Regions from separate parts of the Bacillus sp. ISL-46 genome, predicted to be linked through region 2. Evidence: riboswitches for the same ligand, from Rfam matches in the RefSeq annotation. Region 2 holds a riboswitch; the other holds the start of a gene.
What was found. Region 2 has a riboswitch for S-adenosylmethionine ahead of mtnW (2,3-diketo-5-methylthiopentyl-1-phosphate enolase). Riboswitches for the same ligand answer to the same signal wherever they lie in the genome.
Positions count from the first base shown of each region.

Region 1 (7,706 bases), on a different contig from region 2:
CTCTTTTGCGACATCAATTTCACTGAATCCATTATGCTCAAAACCTACCGAAAAGGTTTTAATCGCAGGGTGATATTCTTTTGCAATCGATGCAATAATCGAAGAATCAATCCCGCCAGAAAGGAATGAGCCTACTGGAACATCACTGCGCATGTGCATTTTTACAGAATCGAACAGGACATCTTTAATTTCCTTGATAAAATCAGGTTCTGATTTGTGAACTGGTTTAAAGTGTGCTTTCCAATATCTTTTGATTTCCATTGGTGAGCCAATCTTTTTGGTAAAAAAATGACCTGGCTCTAATTTCTTAATACCATCAGACATGGTGGTTGGTTCAGGAACAAATTGGTAGGTCAAATAATGCTGCAAGGAATCATAGTTAAGAACATCATTTTCGAGCCCCAATAGAATACTCTTTTTCTCAGAGGCAAAAAATGTTCTTTCACCATCTTCAAAATAAAAAAACGGTTTAATCCCGAACGGATCACGCGCCCCATAAAGAGTTTGTTCTTGTTTATCCCAGATGACAAAGGAGAACATTCCACGTAGTTTTTCGACGGCTTTTTCCTTCAAATGGCTGTAGAGTGCAATAATAACTTCGGTATCGGAGCTAGTTGAAAAGGTTAATCCTTCGCTCAATAGTTCCTCGCGCAGTTCTACATAGTTATAAACTTCACCATTAAAGATAATCCAGTGGCGTTCATTTTCATACGTAAGCGGTTGATGACCACTCTCAATATCAATGATACTTAAACGGCGGAACCCAAATTGGATATGATCATCATAATAAAAACCATCATCATCCGGCCCCCGATGAGTTATAATATCGTTCATATTTTTAAATTGTTGTTTTTGCTCATCACTATAGTTTTGTGTTTTGTCGTGTACACAACCGATAAAACCACACATTATGTACTTCACCTCATTCTAAATATCCTTTAAAAGGACGTATTGCTCCAAAGCGCAAACGCCTTGCGCTGGAGCTAGACAGAAAAACATACTCTCTAATACTACCACTTTTTTTATAAAATTTGCACTGTGAACAATAGGCAAATTTAATATCATCATTTTTCACTTCTTTAGACCTGCTTAAACACTTCATTTTTTCAATTATTTGTTACTGTACAGGTAAATAGACGTACGAATAAAAACAGGAGTTACATGTAGTATGTAACTCCCTTTGTATTGTCTAGCTCCAGCGCCAAGGCGCTTTTGCTTTTCTATTTATAGATTTGCTTGTTGGCGTAATGTTTCTACTTTATCTGTGCGCTCCCAAGGAAGATCCACATCTGTACGGCCAAAGTGACCATAAGCTGCTGTTTGTTGGTAAATTGGGCGACGAAGATCCAACATATTAATGATACCTGCAGGGCGAAGGTCGAAGTTTTCACTTACTAGGTCAACTAACACGTCTTCGCTCAATTTACCTGTACCAAACGTATCAACTGCAATCGAAACGGGTCTAGCAACTCCAATTGCATAGGCAAGTTGAACTTCTACCTTATCAGCAAGGCCAGCAGCAACGATATTTTTGGCAACATAACGTGCTGCGTAGGCAGCTGAACGGTCCACTTTTGTAGGATCCTTACCAGAGAAGGCACCACCGCCATGGCGAGCATATCCACCATACGTATCAACGATGATTTTACGACCTGTTAAGCCAGCATCCCCTTGTGGTCCGCCAATAACGAAACGGCCGGTTGGATTAATAAAGTATTTTGTCTTTTCATCGATTAATTCTTTTGGAACTACCGGATTAATAACATATTCCTTCAAGTTACGTTGAATTTGCTCTAACTCAACTTCAGGATTGTGTTGAGTGGAAATAACAATCGTATCAATGCGTACTGGTTTATCGTTCTCATCATATTCAACCGTTACTTGTGTTTTTCCGTCTGGACGTAAGTAATCAAGAACCTTATCTTTACGTACTTCTGTTAAACGGCGAGCAAGTTTGTGCGCTAGTGAAATGGGAAGAGGCATAAGCTCTTTTGTTTCATTACAAGCAAAACCAAACATTAAACCTTGGTCCCCTGCACCAATTGCTTCGATTTGTTCATCAGACATTTGACCTTCACGCGCTTCCAAAGCTTGGTCAACACCCATCGCGATATCTGGAGACTGTTCATCAATAGATGTTAAAACAGCACAGGTTTCTGAGTCAAAACCGAATTTCGCCCGATTGTAGCCGATGTTTTTAATCGTTTCACGAACAATTTTTGGAATATCCACGTAGGTAGATGTGGTGATTTCTCCTGCTACTAGCACTAGTCCTGTTGTTACTGAAGTTTCAGCCGCAACCCGGGCATTAGCATCCCTTGCTAAAATAGCATCTAAAATGGAATCAGAAATTTGGTCACAGATCTTATCAGGATGACCCTCAGTAACTGATTCAGAAGTGAACAAACGACGTTTTGTTGACATCTGAATTCCTCCTATAATATGAGATAATCGAGGTTTTAGGAAGGTTACAGGAATACTTCCTTAAACATCGAGAATTTGATACGGTACTCATTCCCTTAGTATGTAATAAACAAAGGATTTTTATTAGAGACTCTTTTCATAAAGGACTTATACAAAACAAAAAACCTTACCAGAGAGGAAAGGTTGTTCCGGGCCTTTCGCTCTTATCGTTCAAGGTCAAAGCCTTGCGTCAGATTAGCACCTTCGCATCCTGAAAAGGACCTTTTAAGTGGTCAATCTTTTCATACTGCAGGTTGCTGGGTTTCATTGGGCCTGTCCCTCCACCAGCTCAGGATAAGAGAGTATCCGTTCAACTTAGAATAATATCACACTGCCCAACAATGTCAATGAATTTTTTAAGAAATGTTTTTCAACAAAATGGGAAATATACGAAATATGTTAGTATCTTTTATAAATTTTTTTTATATCTTCAATTAAAGTTTTATAATATATAAATCCAGTTAAATAGGATACATCAATTCAGCTAATGTGTTATACTTTTTATATTATTAACAACCTAAAAACGAAATAAAGGAAGGTCTCATTAAATGAATTCTGTTGATACTCCTAATGAATTAAATCAATTGTTAAATGAAAGTCATGTTCATGTGCAATTATCTGTTCCTCAATTAGTTGAGAAAGTCTTAACCCGTCATGAAGGAGCATTAACTTCTACGGGAGCAATTAGTGTCGCTACTGGAAAGTATACTGGCCGGTCTCCACAGGATAAATTCATTGTTTTAGAAGATTCAACTAAAGACAAAATTGAATGGGGAACTACCAATCAACCAATTTCAGAGCCGGTTTTTACAAAGCTTTATCAAAAGGTCATTAATTATTTACAACAGAAAAATGAGATTTTTGTTTTTAAAGGATTTGCGGGTGCTGATAAAAAATCACGTTTATCCATCCAAGTGGTAAATGAATTAGCTTGGCAAAATTTATTTGTACACCAGTTATTTATTCGCCCGTCGGATGATGAACTACTTGCCCATGATGCTGGATTTACCGTTATTTCTGCACCTAATTTCAAGGCAGATCCGGCTATCGATGGTACCAACTCGGAAGCTTTTATTATGATTTCTTTTGAAAAAAGAATTGTTTTAATAGGTGGTACAGAATACGCAGGGGAAATGAAAAAGTCGATTTTTTCTGTAATGAATTATTTACTGCCTGAAAACAATATTTTTTCGATGCACTGTTCTGCCAATGTTGGGATTGAAGGCGATGTTGCTTTATTCTTTGGCTTGTCTGGAACTGGCAAAACAACCTTATCAGCGGATTCCAATCGTCGATTAATTGGTGATGATGAGCACGGTTGGTCCTCCAATGGTGTCTTTAATATCGAGGGGGGCTGCTACGCAAAATGTATCAATCTTTCTCGTGAAAAGGAGCCGCAAATCTTTGATGCCATCCGCTTTGGAACTGTCCTAGAAAATGTAACATTGAATCAGGAATCAAGAATCTCTGATTATGATGATGGAACGTTGACCGAAAATACACGTGCCGCTTATCCGATTGACGCAATTGATAATATTGTTCAACCAAGTATCGCTGGCCATCCAAATACGATTGTCTTTTTAACCGCTGATGCATTCGGTGTCTTGCCTCCAATTTCAAAATTAACAAAGGAACAAGCAATGTATCACTTTTTAAGTGGCTACACCTCAAAACTAGCCGGAACAGAGCGTGGAATAACGTCACCACAAGCTACCTTCTCCACTTGCTTTGGTGCTCCATTCCTGCCGCTGCCTGCGACTCGTTACGCAGAAATGCTCGGTGAAAAAATACTTGAGCACAATGCCAATGTTTTTCTTGTCAATACTGGCTGGACCGGCGGCGAATATGGGGTCGGTAATCGAATGAAACTTTCCTACACGCGCGCTATGGTTGAAGCCGCTCTTGAGGGAGAATTAAACCATGTGGAGACTGTCAAGGACGCGATCTTTGGATTAAATATCCCGCTCCATATTGCAGGTGTACCAGACGAAGTCCTACAGCCGATTAAAACTTGGTCGGATTCGCAGGCATATGAAAAGAAAGCAAAGGAATTAGCCGCAAAGTTCCGCGAAAACTTTAAAAAGTTCACTAATGTTTCACGTGATATTGAAGAAAAAGGCGGACCAATAGCATAATATCGAAAGCCCATATCGATTCGATATGGGCTTTCTAATCTCATTAGTTAGTCGAATTTAATGATATTAATTGATAGGTTATGGTCGTGCTGTTATTTTGCAACTCGACTTTTTTTATCAATGCGGTACCACTTGAATCACTATCGATTGTTTTTCTTACATCAATCGGAATCTCAATTGGATAAAGTCTGTACCCTTCTTTTTCTAGCAAAAAGACGTTTTCCTCCACTCGTTTTTCTCTACCTTTAGTTACAATCATCGTATTTAACTCAAGAGGCATACCCATAAACATCCGCTCCTCTACTTGTAATACCTATATATTATCATCTTTTACGGTGACTTTTCATCCACTTCGTTAAATCATTCACGACTTTTCTATTTACTGCTGGTGGGAAGTAATGTGTAAATTCGTTAAAATACCATGCTTCGACTGGTTTTTCTACTAACCTCAGCCTTCTTTCAAGACGATACGCGTGCTCCACCGAAACATTTCCGTCTTTAGCACCATGGATAATCAGGACAGGGGCTTTGATCTTTTCTATTTGATAAAGAGGGGTCCTGTCTTGATACCGTTCCGGAAATTTCTGAGGGGTTCCGCCAATGACCCTCTTCATCATTCTCCGTAAATCTTTACGTTCCAAATAGGTGAGGGACATATCACTGACCCCGCCCCAGCTGACAACAGACGCGGTCTCAGGGAATTCAATTCCTGTCAAAAGCGCCATTACACCACCCCGCGAGAACCCAAATATATGTATTTCACGTACTCTGGGCATAGATTTTAACAGCAAAAAGGCGCAAAAGGCGTCTTCCCTGTCGTCCCCGGCAAAATCCTCATTGCCTTCCCCACCCTGATTTCCACGATAATAAGGCGCAAAAACAACAAAGCCCTCAGCTGCGAACTGGGCAATCCTTGCTGGTCGAACTTTACCAACATTTTTAATGCCGCCGCGTAAATAAAGGAATCCATCATACTCACCTTCCCCAATCGGTTCCGCAAGCATGCCTTTCACTCGTAATCCATTGGAAAGGTAAGTGATTACTTTTAATTCAATATTGGGATTTGGAGAAGGAAAGCGCGTGATATCAACAATCTTTCCATCATTGTATTGGCTCATCAGCAAAACTTCCCTTTTTTATAAAATTTATTCTCTCTAGGCATTCACACATTTTTCTCCTCTTCATACGATATCTTAGGCAATTAGCCCAGATTTTTTATGATAAATAAGGAGGCTCGCTTCATGAAAAAATCGTTAAAGTTCAGTTTCTCCTTTCTGCTCATCACTATACTTATGTTTTCACTTGTCGCTTGTAATAGCTCCACAAAAAATGAAACAAAGAAACTTGAGAAAGTTCGAATCGCTGAAGTTACCCGGTCCATTTTCTATGCCCCGCAGTATGTTGCCCTAGCCAAAGGATTTTTCAAAGCTGAAGGTTTAGACGTCACGCTAACAACAACACCCGGCGGCGACAAAACCATGACCACTCTGATTTCTGGGGGGGCCGACGTTGCCCTAGTTGGTTCAGAAACATCGATTTACGTTTATGCCCAAGGAGCAAACGACCCCGTCATCAATTTTGCACAATTAACCCAGACCGATGGTACTTTCCTCGTTGCTAGAGAAAAGATTGATAATTTTTCATGGGACCTCTTAAAAGGAAAAACCTTCTTAGGGCAACGTAAAGGCGGCATGCCACAGATGGTCGGTGAATTTGTTTTAAAAAAGCATGGAATTGATCCTCAAAAGGATTTGAACTTAATCCAGAACATTGATTTCGCTAATATTGCCAATGCCTTTGCTTCTGGAACGGGCGAATTTGTGCAATTATTTGAGCCAACGGCAAGTATTTTTGAAAAAGAAGGAAAAGGTCATATTGTTGCTTCCTTCGGTAAAGAGTCTGGCCACGTACCATATACTACGTTTATGTCCAAGGAAAGCTATATGAAAGAAAATAAGGGAACGATTGAAAAGTTCACTCGAGCAATTTACAAAGCTCAACAATGGGTAGCGTCGCACAATGCTGAGGAAATTTCAAAAGCGGTGGAACCGTTTTTTCCAGATACAGATTTAGAAATTATGACCACTGTTGTTGAGCGTTATAAAAATCAAGGATCTTTTGCAACAGATCCTATCCTTGACCAAGAGGAGTGGAACAATCTACAAAACATCATGAACGAAGCAGGAGTACTGCCAAAAGAAGTAGATCATCAAACACTTGTAAATACAGAGATCGCTGACAAGATAATAAAAGAATAAAGGAAAGGGAGGCCGTTCTTATGAGCTTTTTGACCGTTCAAAATATTCATCACACCTATTTTACTAAAGCCTCTGCCACCACGGCCCTCTCCGATATTTCATTAACAGTGGATGAGGGCGAGTTTGTCTCCCTCCTCGGCCCCAGCGGCTGTGGTAAGACGACTCTGCTTTCCATTATTTCTAGTTTGCTTAAACCAACGCAAGGTACTGTCTTGTTAGAAAAAAAGCCGGTAACTACCGCAAAAAACCAAATCGGTTATATGCTCCAACAAGATTATTTGTTCCCTTGGAAAACGATTGAAGAGAATATCCTGATCGGTTTGAAGTTATCAAAGCAGTTGAACCAAAAAACAAGATTGGCTGCCCTTGGCCTGTTAAGCCAAATCGGATTAACAGGGGTGGAAAAACAGCTTCCTAGGCAGTTATCAGGGGGTATGAGGCAGCGGGTGGCTCTCGTCCGGACGCTTGCCACAGAACCAAAACTGCTTATGCTTGATGAGCCTTTTTCCGCTCTCGATTATCAAACTAAGCTTAAATTGGAGGATTTAGTATCACAAACATTAGATAAATTTGGAAAAACAGCTATTCTCGTTACTCACGATATTGGTGAGGCTATTGCCATGAGCGATCGCGTTTTTCTGCTTTCACCAAGTCCCGGGAGAATCTATAAAACATTTACGATGCCGGAGGAACTAAGAAATATATCCCCATTTGAAGCAAGAAATCATCAGGCATATTCAAGTATCTTTCAAACCATATGGAGGGAGTTGGAGTCTCTTGAGCGAGAAAAAGAATAAGCTTGAACTCCTCCATAAAAACTATATTCAATCACTGCAGGTTGAAAAAAGAT
Region 1 is NZ_JAGGQR010000077.1:1,511-9,216, reverse strand. It holds gene asnB (asparagine synthase (glutamine-hydrolyzing)) at 1-909, opposite strand, end outside; gene metK (methionine adenosyltransferase) at 1,225-2,424, opposite strand; SAM riboswitch class I at 2,625-2,764, opposite strand; gene pckA (phosphoenolpyruvate carboxykinase (ATP)) at 3,012-4,598, shown strand; gene J7E67_RS27760 (DUF2584 domain-containing protein) at 4,642-4,884, opposite strand; gene J7E67_RS27755 (alpha/beta hydrolase family protein) at 4,922-5,716, opposite strand; gene J7E67_RS27750 (ABC transporter substrate-binding protein) at 5,891-6,856, shown strand; gene J7E67_RS27745 (ABC transporter ATP-binding protein) at 6,877-7,653, shown strand; gene J7E67_RS27740 (ABC transporter permease) at 7,634-7,706, shown strand, end outside.
Region 1: another riboswitch for S-adenosylmethionine. It lies ahead of metK (methionine adenosyltransferase); the one in region 2 lies ahead of mtnW (2,3-diketo-5-methylthiopentyl-1-phosphate enolase).

Region 2 (7,706 bases):
TCTGCACCTTCGGATGTGTGAGCGCGTATCCACTCTGGAAACCGGATATCATAACAGATAGCCCCAGCAAAATGGTGATTATCAAGTTGAAAAAGTCCCTTCTCGGCGCCAGGCTCTAAGAAAACATGCTCATTCATGAGTTTAAAAAGATGTAGTTTACTATACCGGTGTACAAGCGTGCCATCTTTATTGATGATGAGGAGAGTATTTTTTACTCCTGTTTCTTCACGGTTCGCAACTGAGCCGCCAACGAAATGAACCTGATTTTGTTGTGCTGCTTTTCTGAGAAATTCAATCGTTTGTACTGCTTTTGGGTCTGCAATTTCATTCAGGCGCGTCAAGTCATATCCCGTTGTCCATAGTTCCGGAAGGACAATGATATCGGGTTGTTCAGTCAGTGCATTTTCAATGAGTCTTTCGGCAGTTTGGTAGTTTTTATTGGGATCACCGAAGACGATATCCATTTGCAGACATGAAATTTTTAATTTCACGAATCTTCACCTCGTTTGAAATTTCGGAATTTTTTCTTTACAAGCCGTTATAAAAGTTATATCATTTGTGACTAGAATTTCACAATGATTCTTATAAAAAATTAAGCAGGTGAGAACAATGAAGCAATTTCCTCCATCAGAATTATTAACTAGTCTTCCGAAGCAATTTTTTGCTTCACTTGTTAAAAAAGTAGGGGAATATATTTCACAAGGGTTTGATGTGATTAATTTAGGGCAAGGCAACCCTGATCAGCCAACGCCTTCTCATATTGTTAAAAAACTTCAAGATGCAGCAGCGAATCCATTAAATCATAAATATTCTCCTTTTCAGGGACATCGTTATTTAAAACAGGCTGCCGCTGATTTTTATTTAAGAGAATATGGAGTGACCATTGATCCGGATAAAGAAGTGGCGATTTTGTTTGGGGGTAAAGCAGGACTTGTCGAAATTCCTCAATGCATATTAAATCCGGGGGATACCATCCTTGTACCTGACCCCGGTTACCCGGATTATTGGTCTGGGGTTGCTCTTGCAAAAGCTGAAATGGTTACGATGCCGTTACGAGAGGAAAATAACTTTCTACCGGATTATTGCGAACTGGATAAGTCTGTTTTATCAAAAGCAAAGTTAATGTTCCTCAATTATCCTAATAATCCAACAGGAGCTACAGCTACTCATGAATTATTTAATGAGACTATTAAGCTAGCTAGAGATCATGATATTTGTGTTGTTCATGATTTTGCCTATGGTGCTATTGGTTTCGATGGTGAAAAACCAATAAGTTTTATGCAGGTTGAAGGGGCTAAAGAGGTTGGGATAGAGATATATACTTTATCAAAAACCTTTAATATGGCAGGCTGGCGTGTTGGTTTTGCTGTTGGGAATGAGAGTGTGATTTCAAGCATTGAACTTTTACAGGACCATCTTTATGTTAGTTTATTTGGAGCTGTACAAGAGGCAGCGGCTGAGGCTTTAATGGGCCCTCAGGATTGTGTACGGGAACTAAACGATCTTTATGAGCGAAGACGTAATGTATTGATTGATGGGCTTCGTTCATTGGGATGGAAGGTCACCGCGCCAAAGGGTTCCTTTTTCGCGTGGCTCAAAGTTCCTGAGGGCAAAACATCTGAGGAATTTGCTAACATTTTACTCGAACAAGCACATATCATGGTTGCACCGGGAATTGGCTTTGGAGAATTTGGAGAAGGATATGTCCGTGTTGGGTTATTAACATCAGAACAACGATTAGCCGAAGCTGTTGAAAGAATTAGTCGTTTGGAAATATTCTGTTAAATCGATTGACATTTTATATTTTTCTTGAGATAATGCAAATTAAAGTTAAACAACATTAAAAACTTTATAAAATACGAATCGTTTTCTTATCAAGAGCAGGCGGAGGGAAAAGCCCGATGAAGCCCGGCAACCGACTTAAACCAGTTTTAGGCACGGTGCTAATTCTTGCAGCAACAAGCTGATAGATGAGAAGATGTTAGTTTGCGGCTAACCTCTTCTTTGTTGAAGAGGTTTTTATGTTTTTTGAAAGGACGTGTTTTTGAATGTCTAAAATAATTGCTACATATTTACTGCATGATGAAAAAAAACCAACCAAAAAGGCTGAAGAGATTGCACTTGGATTAACTGTAGGTTCATGGACGAACTTGCCTGAACTAGAGCAAAGCCAATTACGCAAGCATAAAGGCAGTGTGGTATCAGTTGAAACGATACCTGCAGAAAAAGGTGACCAATCTTTAATCCGCATAGCCTATCCAGCGATTAATTTTTCTAATGACCTGCCTGCTATTTTAACAACCGTTTTCGGTAAGCTTTCATTAGATGGAAAAATAAAATTACTAGATTTGCAGTTTGATGATGGATTAAAGAGTCAGTTCCCTGGCCCAAGGTTTGGAATTGAAGGTCTTCGGAAGAAATTAAACGTTTATAATAGACCGCTTTTAATGAGTATCTTTAAAGGAGTGCTCGGTAAAGATCTCGCATTTTTAGTTGAGCAATTAAAGCAACAAGCCCTTGGTGGTGTAGATTTTGTGAAGGATGATGAAATCCTTTTTGAAAATGAGCTGACACCATTTGAAAAAAGAATTGTCGAAGGAAAAAAGGCATTGCAAGAAGTATTTGACCAAACAGGACATCGAACTTTGTATGCAGTTAACCTAACGGGTAGAACATCGCAGCTGAAGGAAAAAGCAAGGAAGGCTGCAGAGCTTGGAGCGGACCTCTTACTGTTTAATGTGTTTTCCTATGGCATAGACGTCCTGCAGGAATTAAGAGAAGACGATGAAATTGCCTTACCGCTTATGGCACATCCTGCAGTTAGTGGTGCTTTTACATCATCTCCAGTTTATGGATTATCCCATTCATTATTGCTTGGAAAGTTGCTTCGTTATGCTGGTGCTGATTTATCGTTGTTCCCATCCCCATATGGAACCGTGGCGTTAGAGAAGACGAAAGCACTGTCGATTGCAAGTGAGTTAACCGTAGAAGATGCCTTTAAAAAGTCATTCCCAGTTCCATCAGCGGGAATTCATCCAGGCTTGGTTCCTTTATTAATTCGTGACTTCGGTAATGATTCTGTCATTAATGCAGGCGGAGGGGTCCATGGCCATCCAGAGGGTGCACGCGGAGGGGGCCTTGCGTTCCGTCAAGCGATTGATACCAATCTTAAAGGAAAATTATTAGCCGAAGGTGCAAAACAGCATCCTGAGCTCCATACGGCACTAAAACTATGGGGTAATGCAGAGGTGACCGTATGACAAAACCAGTGATTTTTTGTGATTTTGACGGAACGGTAACTGAAAGTGATAACATCATTAGCATGATGGAAAAGTTTGCTCCTCAAGGGTGGGAACGGATCAAAGATCAAATCCTCTCACGTGAGATTTCGATCAATGAGGGAGTTGGGAAACTATTCTCCTTATTACCAAGTAGGTTAAAGGATGAACTGACTGAGTTTGCGATTGAAAATGCAAAGATTCGCCCAGGATTTGGAGAGTTTGTTGAATTTGCGCGTGCAAAAGGTATTCCATTTTACATTGTTAGTGGCGGTATTGACTTCTTTGTTTATCCAATCTTGGAGAAATATGGTCCATTTGATGGAGTTTATTGCAATGAATCGGATTTTACAGACGAGAGAATAAAAATTCTATGGCCGAATGAATGTGATTCATTATGTAACAATGATTGCGGATGTTGTAAACCAAGTATTATTCGTAAATTAAACACTCAGGAAAACCGTTTCAAAATTGTTATTGGAGATTCGGTAACCGATCTCGAGGCAGCAAAACATGCGGACTTTGTGTTAGCAAGAGATTTACTTCAGGAAAAATGTGTGGAATGGGGAATCAATCATCAAGGATTTACTTCCTTTTTCGATTGTATCGAGGAGATTAACAAAAGAATTGAGGTGGATGAACTAACATGCTAAATGAAAGATGGAACGAATTAGCCGATGTAAAGGATGAGTTAGCTGAGCGTGATTGGTTTATGGGTACTAGCGGTAACCTGGCGATTAAAGTAAGTAATCATCCGCTTCAATTTTTAGTAACAGCAAGTGGAAAGGATAAACGGAAGCGAACAGATGAAGATTTTTTACTCGTTGATGAATTTGGCCGTGCAGTTGAAGAAACACATTTAAAGCCCTCAGCAGAGACACTTCTTCATGTCGAAATTTACCGTCGAACCAATGCTGGCTGCAGTCTCCATGTGCATACGATTGATAATAATGTGATCTCAGAAGTTTATGGTGATAATGGTGAGGTCACATTTAAAGGCCAAGAGTTGATCAAGGCTTTTGATAAGTGGGAAGAGGACGCAGTCTTAACAATACCAATCATTCGGAATGATGCCCATATCCCGACACTTGCCAATAAGTTTTCTGAACATGTTTCAGGAGATACTGGAGCTATCTTGATTCGCAACCATGGAATAACGGTATGGGGGAGAAATGCCTTTGAGGCTAAAAAAATCCTTGAAGCGTCAGAGTTTTTATTCCGCTACCAATTACGCTTACTAGAGCATAAACCATATCAATTGTTTAAACTAGTGTAAAAAATATTAAAAATGAGAGGATGATGAAGAATGGCATATATTACTTTTCAAACCAGAGAAGAGCAAATTCATGAACAAGAAGAGGTTGCAAGCTTTCTGGAGTCGCAGGAAGTTATTTATGAAAATTGGGATATTAGTAAGCTTCCCGCTGAACTAGTAGAAAAGTATCTTTTAAGCGATGAAGAAAAGGCAGAAATTCTAGCTGCATTTGAAGGCGAAATCGCAGATATTTCTGCTAGACGTGGCTACAAAGCGAAAGATGTCATTTCTTTATCAGAAAATACTCCAAATTTGGATGTATTACTGACAAACTTTAAAAATGAGCATCATCATACAGATGATGAAGTTCGTTTCATAGTCAGCGGCCACGGTGTCTTTGTTATCCAAGGTAAAGATGGTGAGTTCTTTGAAGTACATCTCAATCCAGGAGACTTGATTTCTGTACCTGAAAATACAAGGCACTATTTTACCCTTGAAGAAGATCGGAAAGTGGTTGCTGTAAGGATTTTTGTTACCACCGAGGGATGGGTACCTATTTACGAAAAAGAAGAAGTAAATCAATAACAGATACTAAAACTGGCTGCAGATTATTGCAAGCCAGTTTTTTTATTATGTATATAAGTATGGTGAAATAGAATAAAGCGCTTGCAAACTAGATGAATTTTGTCGTAAAAACAAGAATTTATTTGAGGAATTTGTCGAAAAACGAAAGAAATAGAATGTTTTGTCTACTTTTGCGATTGTGTTTACTTTTATAAAAATTCTTGTCATAATTCATCAAGTAGTCTAATTTTTCGTTGTTTACAGTAATAGAGTAAGAGGTAGGGGGATAATTGTGTGCGAGTATAGTAATACCCATAATGAAATGATTGAAGAGATAAAGGCTAAAAGGGAATTAATGATAAATAGCGCCAATACACAGGGATTTACCAATGAGATGACAATAAAATATAGCCAGGAGCTAGATGAATTAATAAATGAGTATCAAAAAGTAATGGACCAAATCTCCAGGCCAAATGAAGAAATTAAATTTGCCTTTAAACAAATGATCATGATTTGGCCGAAGGTTTTAGTCTAATGATAATTATGTAAGAGAGTGATATTTTTTTTTGTTCAACCGATTAGTAAAATAATTACTTATGAAAAAATATCAATAATGTACACCATGACAAGCAACCCCAAGATAAACGCATAGGTGGATACCCGCTCGTTTCCGTCGCCATGGCTTTCAGGAATTAATTCTTTATAAATAATAAATAACATGGCACCAGCAGCAAATGATAGACCATAGGGGACTAGCCCTTGAACAAATGAGGTTAAAAAATACCCTAAAAAGGAAGTAATGATTTCAATGGCTCCAGTTAAGGTTGCAATAATGAAGGCCTTCAGTTTACTAATTCGCTGATTGATTAAAAATAATGCGACAAGTAGGCCTTCCGGCGCATTTTGAAACCCAATTGCTAAAGCAATTAAATTTCCAGTTTCCCCCTGTTCGGATGCATAGCTTACGCCAACTGACAATCCCTCAGGAATATTATGAAGGGTAATTGCAGATATAATTAACAACGCCTTCTCATCAAATTGAATTCCCTTTTTGTTATGCTGTAAGTCAATATGAGGGATATTTTTTTCCAAAAGAGTCAGCACCCATACTCCTAAACAAACTCCTACAAAAAGTGAACCAAAGCCTCCTGTTCTTAATGCCTCAGGGATCAACCCAATCGTAGCAGCTGCCATCATAATTCCTGCACTAAATGCTAATAAAACATCCTTCCAACGATGTGTAATGGAATGAGGAATAAATAGTATAATTAGTGCCCCTGCCCCCGTAGATAACGCCGAAAGAACACTTCCAAAAATAACTTCAGTCATCACACATCTCCTTTCTTGTCCAATTAATCCAAATCAAATATCTACAATATTAGACAGTAGCTGTGATTTTTATCATTGTTTATATCTTAATATTTCATATAGTTATATTAGTACTACTTTATCTAATATTCACATCACGATTAACTACATATCTTACCACAAACTGTAATAACTTCAACTTTTACAAACTACTACTTAGCTACTGCATAAGATTTTTAAGAATATTAAATGATCACTAGTTTTAGGTTAAATCGAGAAAGAAAAAAAGAAAACTATCACTGTTTGGTACTATGCTTGTGTTGCGATTCATATATCGTAAATAAAAGCATTTTTAAACCATAGGAAGCAAACGCTTTCAATAATCTCAGATCATATGGAGGAGGGAAAGTCCTACATGCATATTGTCGTATGTGTCAAACAAGTACCAGATACAAAAATTATTAAAATTAATCCTAAAACCAACACACTCGACCGTCGCAGTGCACCAGCCATCTTGAACCCTTACGATGCCCATGCAGTTCAGGAGGCCGTAAAAATTAGGGAAAAAACAGGAGGTACCATTTCCGTCTTATCAATGGGACCACCGCAAGCGACTGATATTATCAAGAAAAGTGTGGAAATAGGTGCTGATAAAGGATATTTAATTTCTGACCGTGCCTTTGCAGGGGCAGATACACTGGCAACTAGTTATGCGCTTTCGAAAGCTTTAGAAAAAATCAATAAGGAACACCCAGTTGACATGATTATTTGTGGGAAGCACGCGATTGATGGTGATACAGGACAAGTTGGACCTGGTATTGCAAGAAGAATGGATATCCCGCCAATAACTAATGTAATTGAAGTGCCTGAAGTCAATCAGAAAGAAAACACCGTTCTTATTAAACGGAAATTAACCAATGGCTATGAATTGATTCAATCCAATCTTCCATGTTTATTGACGGTTGAAAAAGAAATTAATGAGATCGACTATTCGCCAATGCCGAACATGATTAAAGCGGCAAGGTACGAACCAATTATTTGGGCAGTAAGTGACTTTGAAAATGTAGAACGGTCACAACTTGGACTAAAAGGTTCACCAACCATTGTTGGAAAAATGTTTACGCCACCACGTCCAGAAGGCGGGAAAAGACTAGAGGGTACTAGTGATGAACAGGTTAACCAGCTAATGGCGTTGTTGATGGAGAAAAAGGACCTGTTAACAATCCAATCATCTAAATAATAACGATTATCTTTTGTCATGGGAGGGAATATACATGAATCTAGACGATTATCGGGGAGTC
Region 2 is NZ_JAGGQR010000027.1:94,486-102,191, forward strand. It holds gene J7E67_RS15490 (carbon-nitrogen family hydrolase) at 1-491, opposite strand, end outside; gene J7E67_RS15495 (pyridoxal phosphate-dependent aminotransferase) at 610-1,785, shown strand; SAM riboswitch class I at 1,869-1,977, shown strand; gene mtnW (2,3-diketo-5-methylthiopentyl-1-phosphate enolase) at 2,049-3,260, shown strand; gene J7E67_RS15505 (2-hydroxy-3-keto-5-methylthiopentenyl-1-phosphate phosphatase) at 3,257-3,931, shown strand; gene J7E67_RS15510 (methylthioribulose 1-phosphate dehydratase) at 3,925-4,554, shown strand; gene J7E67_RS15515 (1,2-dihydroxy-3-keto-5-methylthiopentene dioxygenase) at 4,585-5,118, shown strand; gene J7E67_RS15520 (aspartyl-phosphate phosphatase Spo0E family protein) at 5,390-5,632, shown strand; gene J7E67_RS15525 (ZIP family metal transporter) at 5,692-6,426, opposite strand; gene J7E67_RS15530 (electron transfer flavoprotein subunit beta/FixA family protein) at 6,821-7,645, shown strand; gene J7E67_RS15535 (electron transfer flavoprotein subunit alpha/FixB family protein) at 7,680-7,706, shown strand, end outside.